DNA from 3 places in the Pseudomonas sp. IzPS59 genome. Region 2 is predicted to be linked to each of the others. Evidence: riboswitches for the same ligand, from Rfam matches in the RefSeq annotation. Region 2 holds a riboswitch; each other region holds the start of a gene.
The links. A riboswitch is a leader RNA that binds a small molecule or an ion and turns the genes downstream of it on or off. The one in region 2 is predicted to bind cobalamin.

Region 1: another riboswitch for cobalamin. It lies ahead of cobO (cob(I)yrinic acid a,c-diamide adenosyltransferase); the one in region 2 lies ahead of cobW (cobalamin biosynthesis protein CobW).
Region 3: another riboswitch for cobalamin. It lies ahead of IF189_RS12685 (TonB-dependent receptor plug domain-containing protein); the one in region 2 lies ahead of cobW (cobalamin biosynthesis protein CobW).

What each region holds. Positions count from the first base shown of each region.
Region 1 is NZ_CP062251.1:1,876,464-1,881,791, reverse strand. It holds gene bluB (5,6-dimethylbenzimidazole synthase) at 1-163, opposite strand, end outside; gene IF189_RS08530 (cobyrinate a,c-diamide synthase) at 160-1,455, opposite strand; gene cobO (cob(I)yrinic acid a,c-diamide adenosyltransferase) at 1,452-2,063, opposite strand; cobalamin riboswitch at 2,144-2,370, opposite strand; gene IF189_RS08520 (hypothetical protein) at 2,537-3,121, shown strand; gene IF189_RS08515 (PQQ-dependent sugar dehydrogenase) at 3,188-4,501, shown strand; gene IF189_RS08510 (C40 family peptidase) at 4,571-5,107, opposite strand; gene IF189_RS08505 (C40 family peptidase) at 5,326-5,328, opposite strand, start outside.
Region 2 is NZ_CP062251.1:3,456,533-3,461,860, forward strand. It holds gene cobN (cobaltochelatase subunit CobN) at 1-2,662, opposite strand, end outside; gene cobW (cobalamin biosynthesis protein CobW) at 2,666-3,739, opposite strand; cobalamin riboswitch at 3,838-4,048, opposite strand; cobalamin riboswitch at 4,819-5,040, shown strand; gene IF189_RS15450 (CbtB domain-containing protein) at 5,162-5,328, shown strand, end outside.
Region 3 is NZ_CP062251.1:2,836,636-2,841,963, reverse strand. It holds gene mug (G/U mismatch-specific DNA glycosylase) at 1-147, opposite strand, end outside; gene IF189_RS12700 (pirin family protein) at 221-1,120, opposite strand; gene IF189_RS12695 (DoxX family protein) at 1,205-1,642, opposite strand; gene IF189_RS12690 (LysR family transcriptional regulator) at 1,812-2,720, shown strand; cobalamin riboswitch at 2,755-2,961, shown strand; gene IF189_RS12685 (TonB-dependent receptor plug domain-containing protein) at 3,053-4,990, shown strand; gene IF189_RS12680 ((2Fe-2S) ferredoxin domain-containing protein) at 4,990-5,328, shown strand, end outside.

The DNA.
Region 1 (5,328 bases), 1.6 Mb from region 2:
GCTGCATCAGGCCGACGCTCGGCGCCTGATGCGCGGCTTCCAGCAAACGGCGCAGCAGTTCCGGCTCGACCGTGCCGCCGCTGAAGTGGCGCATGTCGCGGCGTTCGGCGATGGCGCGGTAGACCGCTGCGCGCTCGGTTTCAGTGAAGGCGTTGTCGGTCATGGCACCAACAGTGCGGCAATCGCCGACGGATTGGACGGAAAGTAAAAGTGCACGTACGAGGCAGTCATCCGCCCTTCCCGATACACCGCTTCGGCGCCGCGCCCGCCATTGGGGCTGTGGCCACGGGCAATCGGCGTCAGTTCGGTGGTGGTCAGGGAATGGTGATAGGTGTGGCCACGCAACAAGCCTTCCGGCAGTTCGACGGATTGCAGTGCCAAGGCTGCCAGACGCTTCTGCATCACCGCATCCCCCTTGAGCAAACCGACCAGTTCGGCGCGGGTGCCTTCGACATCGGTCAGCGAATCCAGCAGATAGAGCATGCCACCACATTCGGCGAGCAGCGGTTTACCGGCGGCGTGATGCGCGCGGATCGCTTTGAGCATGCCGGCGTTCTGCGACAAGGCAACGTGGTGCAATTCCGGATAACCGCCGGGCAGATACAGACTGTCAGCCTCAGGCAATTCAGTGTCGCGAATCGGCGAGAAGAAACTCAGCTCCGCACCCATCGCCCGCAACAGATCGAGACTGGCGCCATAGGTGAAGGCGAAAGCTTCGTCACGGGCGACGGCAATCCGCACGCCTTCGAGCAGCCTTTCGGTCTTCACGCTTTCCGGTGCGGCGAACTCCACGGCCGGTGGCAGCGCTACCTCGCAAGTGCCGGCCAGCGCTTCGGCGGCGGCGTCGAGACGTACATCGAGGTCATTGAGTTCGCTGGCCTGCACCAAGCCGAGATGGCGACTTGGCAGTTCGATCCCGGTTTCCCTGGACAACGCGCCATACCAGCGCAGACCTTCGGTGAGACTGCCTTCGAGCAATTGCGCATGACGCACCGTGCCGACACGATTGGCCAGCACCCCGGCGAACGGCAGATCAGACTGATAGCGCGCCAGGCCCAGCGCCAAGGCGCCAAAGGTCTGAGCCATGGCCGTGCCGTCGATCACGCCGAGTACCGGCACGCCGAAATGCCGCGCCAGATCGGCGCTCGATGGCGTGCCATCGAACAAGCCCATCACGCCTTCGATCAGGATGAGATCCGCTTCGGCAGCGGCTTCCCACAGCAGACGACGACTTTCCTGCTCGCCGACCATCCACATGTCCAGTTGATAGACCGGCGCACCGCTGGCGCGCTCGAGGATCATCGGGTCGAGAAAGTCCGGGCCGCACTTGAATACGCGGACCTTGCGGCCCTGATTGCGATGCAAGCGGGCCAGTGCAGCAGTAACGGTGGTCTTGCCCTGACCGGAAGCCGGCGCGGCGATCAGTACCGCCGGGCAGTGACGTGGTTGATTCAAAGTTCGACGCCTTTCTGCGCTTTGATGCCGGCCTGGAAGGCGTGCTTGATCATGCCCATTTCGGTGACGGTGTCGCCCATCTCGATCATTTCCGGCTTGGCGGCGCGACCGGTGACGATCACGTGCTGCATCGGCGGACGGGCCTGCAGATCGCTGAGCACCTGATCCAGATCGAGGTAACCGTGCTTGAGGGCGATGTTCAGTTCATCGAGCACCACCAGACCGATCGACGGATCACGCAGCAGTTCGCGGGACACTTCCCATGCAGCTTCGGCAGCGGCGATGTCGCGCTGGCGATCCTGGGTTTCCCAAGTGAAGCCCTCGCCCATCACATGAAAGCGTACCTGCTCCGGGAAGCGGCGGAAGAACAGCTCCTCCCCGGTGCTGTTGCGGCCCTTGATGAACTGCACCACGCCACACTGCATGCCGTGGCCCATGGCGCGGGCGAGCATGCCGAATGCCGAGCTGCTTTTGCCTTTGCCATTGCCGGTCAGCACCAGCACCAGGCCGCATTCGTCTGGCGAATTGGCGATGCGCTCGTCGATCACGGCTTTTTTGCGCTGCATGCGCGCCAGGTGGCGCTCGTCGCGTTCGGGGGAATCAGTCATGGGGGAGCTCTCCGTTGAGGCTGAATAACGGCGGGCAGGCACAAGAATAGACGGCAACAAGCCTGGCATCGCCCACCGTGATGCCGCTGGATGGATCAGGCCGGTCTCCGGGCTCATGAGCGGCGTTCGCCTGGCTGCGCGCCTTCCCGCTTTGCAGCAGTGGCATCCGACGCAGCTTTCACTCATTTACCGTTGCGGGGGCAGCGCCGGGATCGTGATGGCTCTTCGCTTGAAGACAATCCTCACCGGCTTCCCTGTTTCACTCTGTCGACAGCGGTCACAGAGCACCTGAAACAAGCCGCGAAGGTTAGAGGGTTGGGGGTGGAGCGTCAAATGAAGAGGGGGTCGTGCGGCAAATAACTGCCGTCGATCAATTATCTGACGCCAATCTTGTGCCACACTGTCAGCAGTGATATCAAAGAGCCATGCTTTTTGACTGCAGAGAGCACATCACAATAACAAGGGAGAGCACCATGCAAGGCATGATCATCAGCAATCCGCGGCTGGAATTCCTGCGCCCGGTGCTGGAGCGATGGTTTGACTGTATCGACCGCTACAACGCCGTGCGCGGCGACAACGACACACCCTACTGGCACGACGAAAAAGCCAACCTCGGCCTGTTGTCCGCCGCCGCATGGATGGCCGAACTGGTCACCCTGCGCGACACCGCCACCCGCAAACAGAACGAGGAAGGCGAGCGTAATGCCCGCGCCGACCTGTTCCTGGCCGGCGCCGAAGATCGCGCCTACATCCAGGCGACCCAGCGCTGGCCGCGCGTCAACAGCCTGAACCTGACTCAGGCCCTGGCCGATATCACCAGCGACGCCAAGCGCATCAGCTACGCCAGCGATCTCAAACTCGGCTGCCTGTTCGTCGCCCCACAGAAAGCCCAGCACAGCGCCAGCCCGGAAGAACTGCAGGACATGGTCGACGACCTGCAAAAGGAACACACCTGCGCCGTCGCCTGGTACTTCCCGTACGCCTACCGCAAATTGCGCAGCGAGGCCGGCAACTATCACCCCGGTATTGCCGTGCTGTTCAAGGAGGCACGCGGCTGAGGGGTTGAACCATCGGGCTCGTGTGCTTCTCTATGATTAGGAATGCATTCATAGGGAAGATCAGTAATGCGCAAGCCCCACCTCGTTTTCGTCATCGCACTCGCCGGAGGGCTCACCGCCTGTGGTGAATCCTCCAGCCTGCAAGTCTCGGACGGCACCGGCCCGTCCCCCAAACTGCCCGAACCGGACAAGACCCTGATCCCGACGGTGAACATCGCCCCGGCGATCGGCTGGCCGGCCGGCGCGAAACCGACGCCAGCGGCAGGCACTCTGGTGGCGGCGTTTGCCGAGAATCTCGATCACCCGCGCTGGCTCTACGTACTGCCCAACGGCGATGTGCTGGTGGCGGAAACCAATGCCCCGCCTAAACCGGACGACGGCAAAGGCATACGCGGCTGGGTGATGAAAAAAGTCATGGGCCGCGCCGGTGCCGGCGTACCAAGCCCGAACCGCATCACTCTGTTGCGTGATGCCGATCACGATGGCGTGGCCGAGACGCGCACAGTGTTTCTACAGAACCTGAATTCGCCGTTCGGCATGACCCTGGTCGGCAACGATCTTTACGTCGCCGACACCGACCGCCTGCTGCGCTTTCACTACGAACCCGGCGCAACGGAAATCAAGAGCCAGCCGATCAAGGTCGTGGATCTGCCGGGTGGCCCGCTCAACCATCACTGGACCAAAAACGTTATCGCCAGCAAGGACGGCAGCAAGCTGTACGTCACCGTCGGTTCGAACAGCAACGTCGGCGAAAACGGCCTGGATCAGGAAGAAGGTCGCGCGGCGATCTGGGAAGTCGATCGGGCGACCGGCAATCACCGGATCTTCGCCTCGGGCATCCGCAACCCCAACGGCCTGGCCTGGGAGCCGAAAAGCGGCGCACTTTGGACTGCGGTAAACGAGCGGGACGAGATCGGCAGCGATCTGGTGCCGGACTACATCACCTCGGTCAAGGATGGCGGTTTCTATGGCTGGCCGTTCAGCTATTACGGCCAGCACGTCGATGTCCGCGTCGAACCACAAAACCTGGACTTGGTGGCCAAGGCCATCGCTCCGGATTACGCCGTCGGCCCGCACACCGCCTCACTGGGCCTGACCTTTGCCGAGGGCAATACACTGCCGGCGCAATTCAAGGAAGGCGCATTCATCGGCCAGCATGGCTCGTGGAACCGTAAGCCACACAGTGGCTACAAGGTGATCTTCGTACCGTTCAGCGCCGGCAAGCCGAGCGGAACGCCTGTAGACGTACTGACAGGATTCCTCGACAAAGACGGAAACGCTTTGGGTCGCCCGGTTGGCGTGGTAATCGACCAGCAAGGTGGATTGCTGGTAGCGGACGATGTGGGGAACAAGGTGTGGCGGGTGTCGGCGGCCAAATAGCCCACGCCCTGAAACAAAAAAACCGTGGGAGCCAATGTGCTCCCACGGTTTTTTTATTGATACGCAGCTTTACGGGTTGTGCGCCAGATGCTCCGGCTGCAGAACGCGCTTGGCACTCAGATAGGCTTTCTGCCAATACGCTTTCGAAAGGCTGTCCAGCTTCACCGTACCGCCAGTGGCCGGAGCGTGAACGAAACGCCCTTCCCCGACATAAATTCCCGCATGACTGACCTGAGAGCCGCCATTGGTGGCGAAGAAGATCAGGTCGCCGGTCTGCAGCCCTTCCTTGCCGACATTCGGCGCCTGCATGACGATCATCTCGCGGGTCGAGCGCGGCAGGCTGATGCCGGCCGCATCACGGTAGACGAAACCGATCAGGCCGCTGCAATCGAAGCCCGAGTCCGGCGTGTTGCCGCCCCAGCGATAAGGCGTACCTACGAGCCCGAGCGCGCGGAACAGCACGTCTTCGGCAGCGGGAGAGAACGCCTGGGAGGATCCGAACACAATCGGCGCGCGAACCACGGGAGCTGGCGGCGGAGTGCGGCTGGCGCAAGCGCTGAGCAGCGCTGCGAAGAACATCAGGGCAAGGCGGGCCGTCATCGTCATAAGCAGAACATCCTGATCTGGCTGCGGCTTTTACTGCCGATTCGACAGAAAACAAAACCGCCTGCGTTGGGACGCAGGCGGTTTGCCATCAATATAGATCAGGATTCTAGCGGCTACGCGGCAAACTTCAAGTAAGACTTTAACTTCACCTTGTAAAGTTTAAGTCTATTGCCTCTGAAGGACCGCCTGTCGCCACGAGCGTGGCGACAAAAGCGTGATTA
Region 2 (5,328 bases):
TCAGCGTGGCGGACTGGAAACCGATTCGCCAGGCGGTGGTGGTCGGCAGGTTGCGCACGTCCACCGAATAGAAATTGCGCCCGGTGGGTAGCACGTCGAGGCGGCCGCGACTTGGCGCGCCGCTTGGGCCGGCCGGGACGAATCGGCCGCTGAGGGCGTCGAGCAAGCCGTGCATTTCGGCCGGGCCGCAGGCGTCGAGGCGTGGGGCGATCACTTCGCGCAGCGCTTGGATGATCGTCTGCACATCTTTCCAGCCCGAAGCGTCCAGTTGTGCCACATCCCCCGCCAGCGACTGCTCGATCAATTGCGCCGCGAACAACTCCAGACGCTCGCGAGTGTCTCCTGCAGTGCGCCAGACTTCATCGCTGACCGACAGCAGCTCCATCGGACGCGGGCCAGTCCAGAGCTCGGCCAACGCGCAATCCAGCGGATCGAACCCCAACTGGAACGCCTTGGCCAACGCCCGCAACAGGCTCGATTGCGCACCCTTGCCATCGCCACGGGGAATCCGCAGAAGCGCCAGCAAGGTGTCGATGCGCAGCCGTCCGCTCGGTGACTCGCCAAAAATGTGCAAGCCATCGCGAATCTGCGATTCCTTCAGATCACACAGATAGGTATCCAGACGCGGCAACCAGATCGCCGCGTCGGCATCGCTGTCGAGAGCTTCGTCGAGTTGCAGTTCGCGATCGATCTGCGTGTCACGCACCAGTTGCAGAATGTCCCGCTGCAATTCACGGGCGCGGCGCGGATCGAGCAACTGTGCTTCGTAATATTCGTCGGCGAGCAATTCCAGATTGCGCAGCGGGCCATAGGTTTCGGCGCGGGTCAGCGGCGGCATCAAGTGGTCGATGATCACAGCCTGGGTGCGACGCTTGGCCTGGGCGCCCTCGCCCGGATCGTTGACGATAAACGGATAGATGTTCGGCAGCGGCCCGAGCAACGCATCCGGCCAGCAATTCTCCGACAGGCCCACGCCTTTGCCCGGCAGCCATTCGAGGTTGCCGTGCTTGCCGACGTGGATCACGCCGTGGGCGCCGTAGGTCTGGCGCAGCCAGAAATAAAACGCGAGATACGCGTGCGGCGGCACCAGATCCGGGTCGTGATACACCGCGCTCGGGTCAACCTGATAACCCCGTGCCGGTTGAATGCCGACGAAGGTCAGGCCGAAACGCAGGCCGGCGATCATCATCCGCCCGCCACGGCACATCGGATCGTTGTGCGGCGAACCCCAACGCTCCAGCACCGCCGTGCGATTGGCTTCGGGCAGTGCGTTGAACATCGTCAGGTAATCGTTCATCGCCAGGCTCTGCTGGCATGGTCGCTGATCGAGGGTGTCGAGGTCGTTGCTGACGCCACCGAGCAGTTGCCGGATCAGCTCGGTGCCGCTATCCGGCAGTTCGGCCGGCAATGGATAACCTTCAGCCTGAAATGCCCGCAGGATGTTCAGCGCGGCGGCTGGCGTGTCGAGGCCGACGCCGTTGCCGATGCGTCCGTCCCGGGTCGGGTAGTTGGCGAGGATCAGCGCGATACGTTTTTCAGCGTTCGGCACCCGCGCCAGATCGACCCAGCGTCGCGCCAGTTCAGCCACAAAATCCATGCGCTCCGGCTGCGCCCGATAACACACCACGTCGGACTGACTGCGCTCGCTGTGCCACGCCAGATCCTTGAAGCTGATCGGCCGACTGATGATCCGCCCGTCCAGCTCCGGCAAGGCAATGTGCATCGCCAGATCCCGCGGACCGAGGCCCTGCTCGCTGTCGCGCCAACCGGGCTCGTTGTCCTGGGCGCAGATCGCCTGGATCACCGGAATGTTGCGACGGAATGGCCGCAGATGCGGCGCTTCCGGGCTGGATTGAGCAAATCCGGTGGTGTTCAGGATCACCGAGGCTTCGACTTCATCCAGCCAGTCCTCGACCACCGAAAGGCAGCCGGGCTCTTTCAGACTGGCCACGGCCACCGGCAGCGGATTGAGTCCGGCAGCCTGCAACCGTTGGCAGAACACGTCGATAAACGCCGTATTCGCCGCTTGCAAATGCGAGCGATAAAACAACACCGCCGCGACCGGTTGACCGGGTAGCCAATCGGCTTGCCAGTCTGCCAGTGCGGCGGTGTTTATGTTCGGGTGGTAAATCGCCGTGCGCGGCAGCGTTTGCGGCTCGCCCCACACGTAATCCCGCGCCAGCCAGCGGTTGGCCAGACAGCGGAAGAAATCCAGCGCATTGCCCATGCCGCCCTGACGCAGAAACTGCCAGAGCCGGTCGCGATCCTCGGCGCCCACGGTGCTCAAGTCGCTGAGCTCCGGGTCGGGCCGATCATCGCCCGGCACCAGAATCACCTGCACGCCACGCTCGGACAATTCGACCAGCCGTTCGACGCCATAACGCCAATAAGCGATGCCGCCGTGCAGCGAAATCAGAATGACCTTGGCGTGGCGCAACACTTCATCGACGTACAGGTCGACCGACGCATGGTTCTGCACCTGCATCGGGTTGGCCAGCCGCACACTTGGGTAATCCTCGGGCAGTTGCTGCGCCGCTTCGGCGAGCAGCGCGAGGCTGGAATCGCCGCTGCACAGGATCACCAGCTCGGCGGGGGTTTGTCCAAGGTCGGCAATGTTGTCATCCGACACGAAACCGCCGGGCTGGGTCCTGAGCAGGTGCATGGCTTAAACGCTGAGCGCGGCGCGCAGTTGCGCTTCGAGCTGGGCAGCGTCCAGTTCCTGACCGATCAACACCAGACGAGTGATACGCGCTTCGTCGGCGCCCCACTGACGGTCGAAGTGCTTGTCGAAACGCGTGCCCACGCCCTGGATCAGCAGACGCATCGGCTTGTTCGGGATCGCCGCGAAGCCTTTGACCCGCAGGATGCCGTGCTGGACCACCAGTTGCGTCAGCGCATCGAGCAGCAGGCTTTCGTCGGCTTGCGGCAGTTCGATGGAGATCGAGTCGAAGGCGTCGTGATCGTGGTCGTCATGGTCGTCATCGCCTTCACCGTGGTGGTGATCGTGATGGCTGTGGCGGCTGTCGATGTGTTCTTCGGAACCCGCGCCGAGGCCGATCAGCACGTCCAGCGGCAGACGACCGTTGCTGGCTTCGATGATTTTTACGGCTGGCGGCAGTTCTTCCGCGACTTCCAGGCGTACGCGCGCGAGGTCTTCAGGGCTGGTCTGGTCGGCCTTGTTGAGAATCACCAGGTCGGCACTGGCCAGTTGGTCGGCGAACAGTTCGTGCAGCGGTGATTCGTGGTCCAGGTTCGGGTCGAGTTTGCGCTGGGCATCGACCTGATCCGGGAACGCGGCGAAGGTGCCGGCGGCCACGGCCGGGCTGTCGACCACGGTGATCACTGCGTCAACGGTGCAGGCGCTGCGGATTTCCGGCCACTGGAAGGCTTGCACCAGCGGTTTTGGCAGGGCCAGGCCCGAGGTTTCGATCAGGATGTGGTCGAGGTCGCCGCGACGGGCCACCAGTTCGCGCATCACCGGGAAGAACTCTTCCTGAACGGTGCAGCACAGGCAGCCGTTGGCCAGTTCGTAGACGCGACCGGTGGCTTCCTCTTCGGTGCAGCCGATGGTGCACTGCTTGAGGATTTCACCGTCGATGCCCAGTTCGCCAAATTCGTTGACGATCACCGCGATGCGGCGGCCCTGAGCGTTGTCGAGCATGTGCCGCAGCAAGGTGGTTTTGCCCGAGCCGAGGAAACCGGTGACGATGGTGACGGGGAGTTTGGCCAGTGTTTTCATCGGATGCCCTTTGGCAAGGTGGCGGGCATACGGGACGAGACCGGCAACGCGGGTGCGTGCCTGGAGAGTTCGCCACCGGATCACCCCGCCCGGTTGAAAGTGAGAATCTGTGACGAGGCAGGTCTCCTGGCTGACGGTGTTCGGGCCTTGGCCCGGTATTCGCTGCGCCTTCCCGCTGGCTCTGGATTGAGCTGGCAGTGGCGTGGCAGCGAACAGCACCGTTCACAGTTGCGGGGGCAGCCGCGGCTTGGACCGCGTTCCCTTCTTAGCTTCGGCGTGGGCCGAAGAACCTCGAAAGCGCAAGGCTACGCATGGGTTCGTGATGGGTCAATGGGAGGTTGGTTTTGTGGGCATATCCGTTGCTGCGGTTGTGGCCACTTAGGGTTCCGCCCTTACGGCGGGTCACTTTTGGCAAACGCCCCAAAAGTAACCAAAAGGTCTGCGCCCTGACGTACGGCCCTCGCTGTGGCTCGGGTTCCTTCGCTCCGGGATCGATCCGGGCGCATCGCCTACGGTTTGCTTCGCTGCACCTCCTCTCGATGTGTTTGGCTTCGCCAAACGGTCGCTGCGCTCCCACCCCCGGATCAATCCCTCCACTCAGCCTACCGACGGACCTTGCGATCAAAAGCGGTACTTGAGCTAACGCTCATCGTGGTTAGTGGTGAGGGGCTCTTGATCTGGCTTTGGCTTTGGCTTTGGCTTTGGCTTTGGCTTTGGCTTTGGCTTTGGCTTTGGCTTTGGCTTTTGATTTTTTGCCCCTTCGGCAGGCCGAGCGGAGGTGTTCATCAGGGGGTAGGCGCGCAGCGCCGTGCGGCGAAGCCGCATACATCGAGAGGAGGTGCAGCGAAGCAAACCGTAGGCGATGCCCCCTGATGGACACCGTAGCGAGGGAACACTGAGCCTAAGCGAAGTGCCGTACGCCGGGGGAAGCCTTTTTGGTTACTTTTTCGGCGTTTGGAAAAAGTGACTCGCTGTAAGAGCGAAACCGCCAGCGGCAGCTCCCGAAGCAACGGATATGCCCCCCCTATCCAAACACACCTCACCCCATTCAATTGACTAAAAACCCCAGCCCATGGTCTCCTACACAACTTGTTACGGGTGCCCTTCACAGGGTGAAACGGGAAACCGGTGAATCATGTGCTTTACTCTAAAGCCATGTCAGTCCGGTGCTGCCCCCGCAACGGTAAGCGAGAGAGCGTCAGATCCACTGTGCCCACGGGCATGGGAAGGTGACGCTTGCAGGTCGGCCTGGCGCCAACCCCTCGTGAGCCCGGAGACCGGCCTGCAACGCACAGTGCGCATCTTGCGTCACTGAACATAACAAACCCGCGGTGGGCGGGCGCTGTTCGAACCTCTGCGTGCCCGACTCGCAGGGGTTTTCATGCGCTCCATTCACCCGCTGACACTCCAGAGGGAAGCGCCATGTCGATCATCAGCAGCACCGGCAGCAACACGGACAAAATCTCCAGCACCACCACCCTGAGCCAACGCCTGACCGCTGCGATCTTCGCGTCGATCCTGGGCGCAAGCCTGGTCTACTTCGCCGGTTTCTCGCACATCGAAGCGGTGCACAACGCCGCGCACGATAC
Region 3 (5,328 bases), 620 kb from region 2:
TCCGGCCAGATGCAACGTGCGCCAGAACCGATTGCTCCGCCCGGCAAAGTGATGTCCCTGCTCCGCCGCCAACAGACCGGGATTGATCCCGCAGAACACTACGGACAGACCTTCGGTCAGGATGTCTTCAAGTTTTTCGCCCGCCATAAAAGCCTCTGCCACCCATGTTGTCGACAGTTATAGCCGTAGCGTACGCATCATCAAACGACTTTTTATTGGACTACTTGAACACCGGCACCGCCCCCACCCCATCCGCCTGCTTGAGATACTCGCGCAACCGCGCGCCGATTTCCGCGATCTTCGCTTCGCCCTCTCGCAGGGCCTGCGGGTTGGTGTGCACGGAGTAGTTTCCCAGCGCCAGCTCATGAGGATGAGGTTGCGCCGAGCCGATCACGAATACCGTGCCATCGCGCAAGGCCTTCAGAGTAACGGCACCGTTACCCGGTTCGAAGACCGCCATTTCGCCCGCGCTGACCAGATCCGGTGTCGCCAGCAATCCACGGCTGACGCTCAGCCATAATGACTCATGCCCTTCTGGTGGAGTGTAAGTCCAGGTTTCACCGGCATTCAGCGTGACCAGCAGATAATTGATACCGGCAGGCGCCCGAACCGGGCTTTGCACGCCTTGATGGACACCGAGAATCACCCGCGCCGGCCCCACTTCGGGCATCGCGGCGGACTCCAGATACTGGCTGTCGACACTGGCGTTCTCCAGCTCCGGCGGCAAAGCCACCCACAGTTGAAAGCCCTGAATCCGCTGCGATGTGCCCACCGACATTTCCTTGCCGTGCCACACCCCGCCGCCCGCGCGCATCCACTCGACACCGCCGTAATCGATCATGCCCTTGCCCGATCCGCCATCCTCGAACCGCAGGTTGCCTTCGGTAATCACCGTCACGGTGGCGATCCCCGAATGCGGGTGCATCGGCATGTTGTGAATGAACGAGGCCTCGCCTTCGAACAGGTCGAGGAACACGAAGGGTTTGATCAACTGGCCCAGATCCGAAGGGCTCATCAGCCGCACGATCGAGCCGTGTCCGCTGCCGCTGGTGCGGTAGCGCAGAATGCGGTGAGTGACAGGTTCGCGGGTGTAGCCGGAGAGGTGTTGCTGAACGGTCATGATGATTACTCGATTCTGATGCGGGGAGCGGCCAACAAACGGCAAAGCGCCGCGAGGGAACCTGTCCCTCGCGGCGCTCGGATTTCAGCGGCGACGGGCGTCGAGGCTGAAGCGACCGGCACCGAAGGCCACGACTTGCAGCAGGCCGCCGGCCATGGCGATGTTCTTGAAGAAGTGGATGAACTGGTTCTGGTCAGCCAGCGCATTGTGGAAGGCCAGTGCGGTGACCACGCTGAATGCGGCCAGCACAGCGGCGACGGTGCGGGTGCGGTAGCCGGCGATCAGCGCCAGGCCGCCACCGATTTCGACGATGATTGCCAGCGCCAACGCCACTTGCGGCAGCGGCAGCCCTACCGAGCCGATGTAGCCGATCATCATGGCCGGCGCGGCGAGTTTGGAGAAACCGGAGAGGATGAAAATCACGCTGAGCAAGACGCGACCGATCAAGGCGGCCGAGGCTTGTTTGGTGTCGGAAGCGTTCTGTACAGAAGTTGCTTGAGCGATGTTTGCAGAAGTAGCCATGGGAGAATTTCCTTCAATGGGGTCCGGTTCGACTTGAACCGTCCGGATGAAGAAATGTTGCGCCTCGACAGCTCATCTGAATAGCCGACTAATTTAGATCGTTACGTTCGAAAAAATAGGTAAGCTGTTCGCCCAGTAAAGGCCTCCATGGCGACTCGAGGACACCGACATGATCTCCGACCCAGGCACACCGACACTCGATCAATTGCGGGTCTTTCTGACCGTCGTGGAAGTCGGCAGCTTTGCCGCGGCAGCGCGCAAGCTTCACCGGGCGACTTCGGTGATCAGCTACTCGATTGCCAATCTTGAGATGCAACTGGGCGTCACCCTCTTCGACCGTGAAACCACCCGCAAGCCGCAACTCACCGACGCCGGCCGCACCGTGTTGGCAGAGGCCCGGACCATCGCCAACGGCGTGCATGGCTTGCGCGCCAAGGTAAAAGGCCTGCTGCAGGGACTGGAGGCCGAAGTGCATGTGGTACTCGACGTAATGCTACCGGCCGAGCGCGTGGTGGATGCGCTGAAATCCTTTCGCGAAGAATTCCCCACCGTTGCCCTGCATCTGCACATGGAAGCGCTTGGCGCCGTGACTGAACGGGTGATCAATCGCGGCGCGGTGGTTGGCGTCAGCGGGCCGATGAACGACGGCATCAACGGCATCGAAAGAATCGGCATCGGCAGCGTCGAGCTGATTCCGGTGGCGGCGCCGAATCATCCTTTGGCGATCGCCGAAGGCAATGTTCCGGGTGCCGGGCGCGAGCATACGCAACTGGTACTGTCGGATCGCTCGGTGCTGACCAAGGACAAGGATTTCGCCGTACTCAGCAACCGCACCTGGCGCCTGGCGGACCTGGGCGCCAAGCACATGCTGCTGCGCGAAGGCATCGGCTGGGGCAACATGCCCCGGCCGATGATCCAGGAAGACCTGGACAGCGGCCGACTGGTGCAACTGGACCTGCCGGAATACACCAGCGGGCAATACACCTTCGACGCCATCTACCGCACCGATGTGCCACCAGGCCCTGCGGCGCGGTGGTTGATCGAGCGTTTCGTTCAACAGAACACGCAAGAGGCTTGATCCGGCAAGTTGACGATCGCCCATCCGAGTGTTCAGATGCCGCCCTGTTTCAGGTGTCCCATGCCGCCGTGCATGGGGTGAAACGGGAAACCGGTGCGTTCGTTTCGAACCAGTCCGGTGCTGCCCCCGCAACGGTAGGCGCGTGATGCTTTCGACACACCACTGTGGCCAGACGGCCATGGGAAGGTGAAAGCGTCCAGACGCGCGAGCCCGGAGACCGGCCTGAAATGCTGTTTGGCAAACTCCTGCGGTGGGCGGGCATGGGCCGGTGTCGGCGTGTGCGCGATGCCTTCTCCTGCATGCTCTTCTGCGAAGATCCTTTCGAGAAGACGATGATCAAACCTTTCAACACTCCGGCTCCATCCCTGTTGCTTGGCTGTCTGTTCAGCCCCCTGCTGCTGGCGGACGACACGCCGCTTGAACTCACTCAGCAAATCGTTTCCGCGCCGTCCGTGGAGTCCACCACCGTCGCCGACATGGCGCAGTTCGGCAGCAAGGTCGAGATCGTCACCCGCGAGCAGATCGAACGCGCCGGCCCCAGCGCCGATGTCAGCCGCGTGATGCAGATGTTCATTCCCGGCCTGTACGTCGCGCCGAAAAACGGCCCGTTCGACTACGGCACCTATTCCCTGCTGGGCGGACGCAACGATGACACGCTGATCCTGCTCGACGGTGTGCGCCTGAACAATCGCCTATACGGCGGCCTGTACCTGGACACCCTGCCGGCCAACGCCATCGAACGCATCGAAGTGCTCAAGGGCGGGCAGAGTCTGCTGTTCGGCACCCAGGCCGTGTCCGGCGTGATCAACATCGTCACCCGCAGCCCGCAGAGCCGCAAAGCCTCCGGCGAAGTGAACATGGGCGTGGATACGTTCGGCGGCACCACCGAGGATGCGCGGGTCGAAAACATCTTCACCAACGGCTTCGGCGACCTGGGCCTGCTGGCCTACGTCAGCCATAACGTTTCGGACGGCTATCAGCCGTTTCGCAATCGCGACATCAAGAACGACAGCGAAAAGAAGCGCGCCTACGAAGTCACCACCTTCGGCGCCAAGGCGATTCAGTCCTTTGCCGATGACGCGCGCCTGGAACTGTTCTACCAATACGCCGACGCCAACCTCGACTTCGCTCGCCCGGTGGACAACCACAAGACCACCAACGACCGCATCCAGCAGATCGCCACGGCCACCTTCGAACAGAACGTCAACGAACGCCTTAGCTACTTCGTCAAAGGCCACATCAACGACTGGGACACCCGCTACACGCGCATCAACAACACCGCCGATGGCGGCACCCGAACCATCAACCACAACGACTACTGGGGCTTCACCGACTGGGGCGTGCAGGCCGAAGGCAAGGCCGAGTTGCCCGGCGGCCATGTGCTGGTGTTCGGCACGGACAACCAGTGGTTCAAGGGCCAGGACGATGTGTTGATCATCGACAATGACAAGGCTGAAGCCCACGCGTTCTACACCCAGTTGCGTCCGAAGATCGATGCCCTGCCCGACTGGCACCCGAGCATCGGTATCCGCCACGAAGCCATGAGCGGCGGCGACAGCGCCACGGTCGGCATGCTCACTTCGCTGTACGACCTCAATGAAAACTGGTCTGTTCGTGGCCAGTACGGCACGGCCTACAAACTGCCGAATGCCGAGCAACTGTTCGTCAACGAACCGGGCGATGAACTGGGCAACCGTAACCTGAAACCGGAGAAAAGCCGCAACGCCGAACTCGGCCTCGATTACAAAGGCTTGCTGATCGACCGTGAGTTCAGTGCCAGCGTCACCCTGTTCAAACGCAAGATCGATGACCTGATTACCCTTGATGACATCCACTGGGTCAACGGTCAGGGGCGGATCCAGATGCGTGGTTTCGAGGCGGACGCGAAACTGGCACTCAACGAGCAATGGAGCCTGCAGGCGGACATGACCCGTAACCTGACCGAATCCCGCGCGGGAGTGACGATCAACGACGTACCGAGCTTCTTCGCCCGTTCGCGCATCGGTTACGAGTCGGTTGACCGGATGTGGGGCGCCGGCGGTGCGATCCGCTATATCCGCGATGTGATCAGCTCGAAACAGGTCGAGTACGGCCACTACTCGGTGGTGGACGCCGACGCTTATCGCTATCTCGACGGTGCCCACCAACACCGGTTGAGCCTGCTGGTGGAAAACCTGTTCGACCGCGATTACGTCACCAGCCGCTCGAACAACGTCGACAACCTCGGACGGCCGTTCACCTCCGAAGTGCGCTACACGTACCGTTTCTGATGGCTGACATCATCACCACCGACGGCGTCGATTCGCACCCGGACTGGTCGCACGTTCCCGAGCATGCGCGCCACGTGTTCCTCTGCACCGGCCCGCGCTGCACCCAGCGCGGCGCCTTGCAGCTATGGAAAACCCTGCGCCGGCACTTGCTGGCCCATGACCGGATCGAGACACCGGGCGGGGTTTTGCTGACCCGCACGCACTGTCAGTTCCCGTGCAATCTGGGGCCGGTCATGACGGTGTATCCGGAGACCTGCTGGTATGGCGTACGCAGCCACGCCGATGCGCAGCGACTGGTCGAAGTGCATCTGGTGGGCGGTGAAGTGGTCGAGGATCTG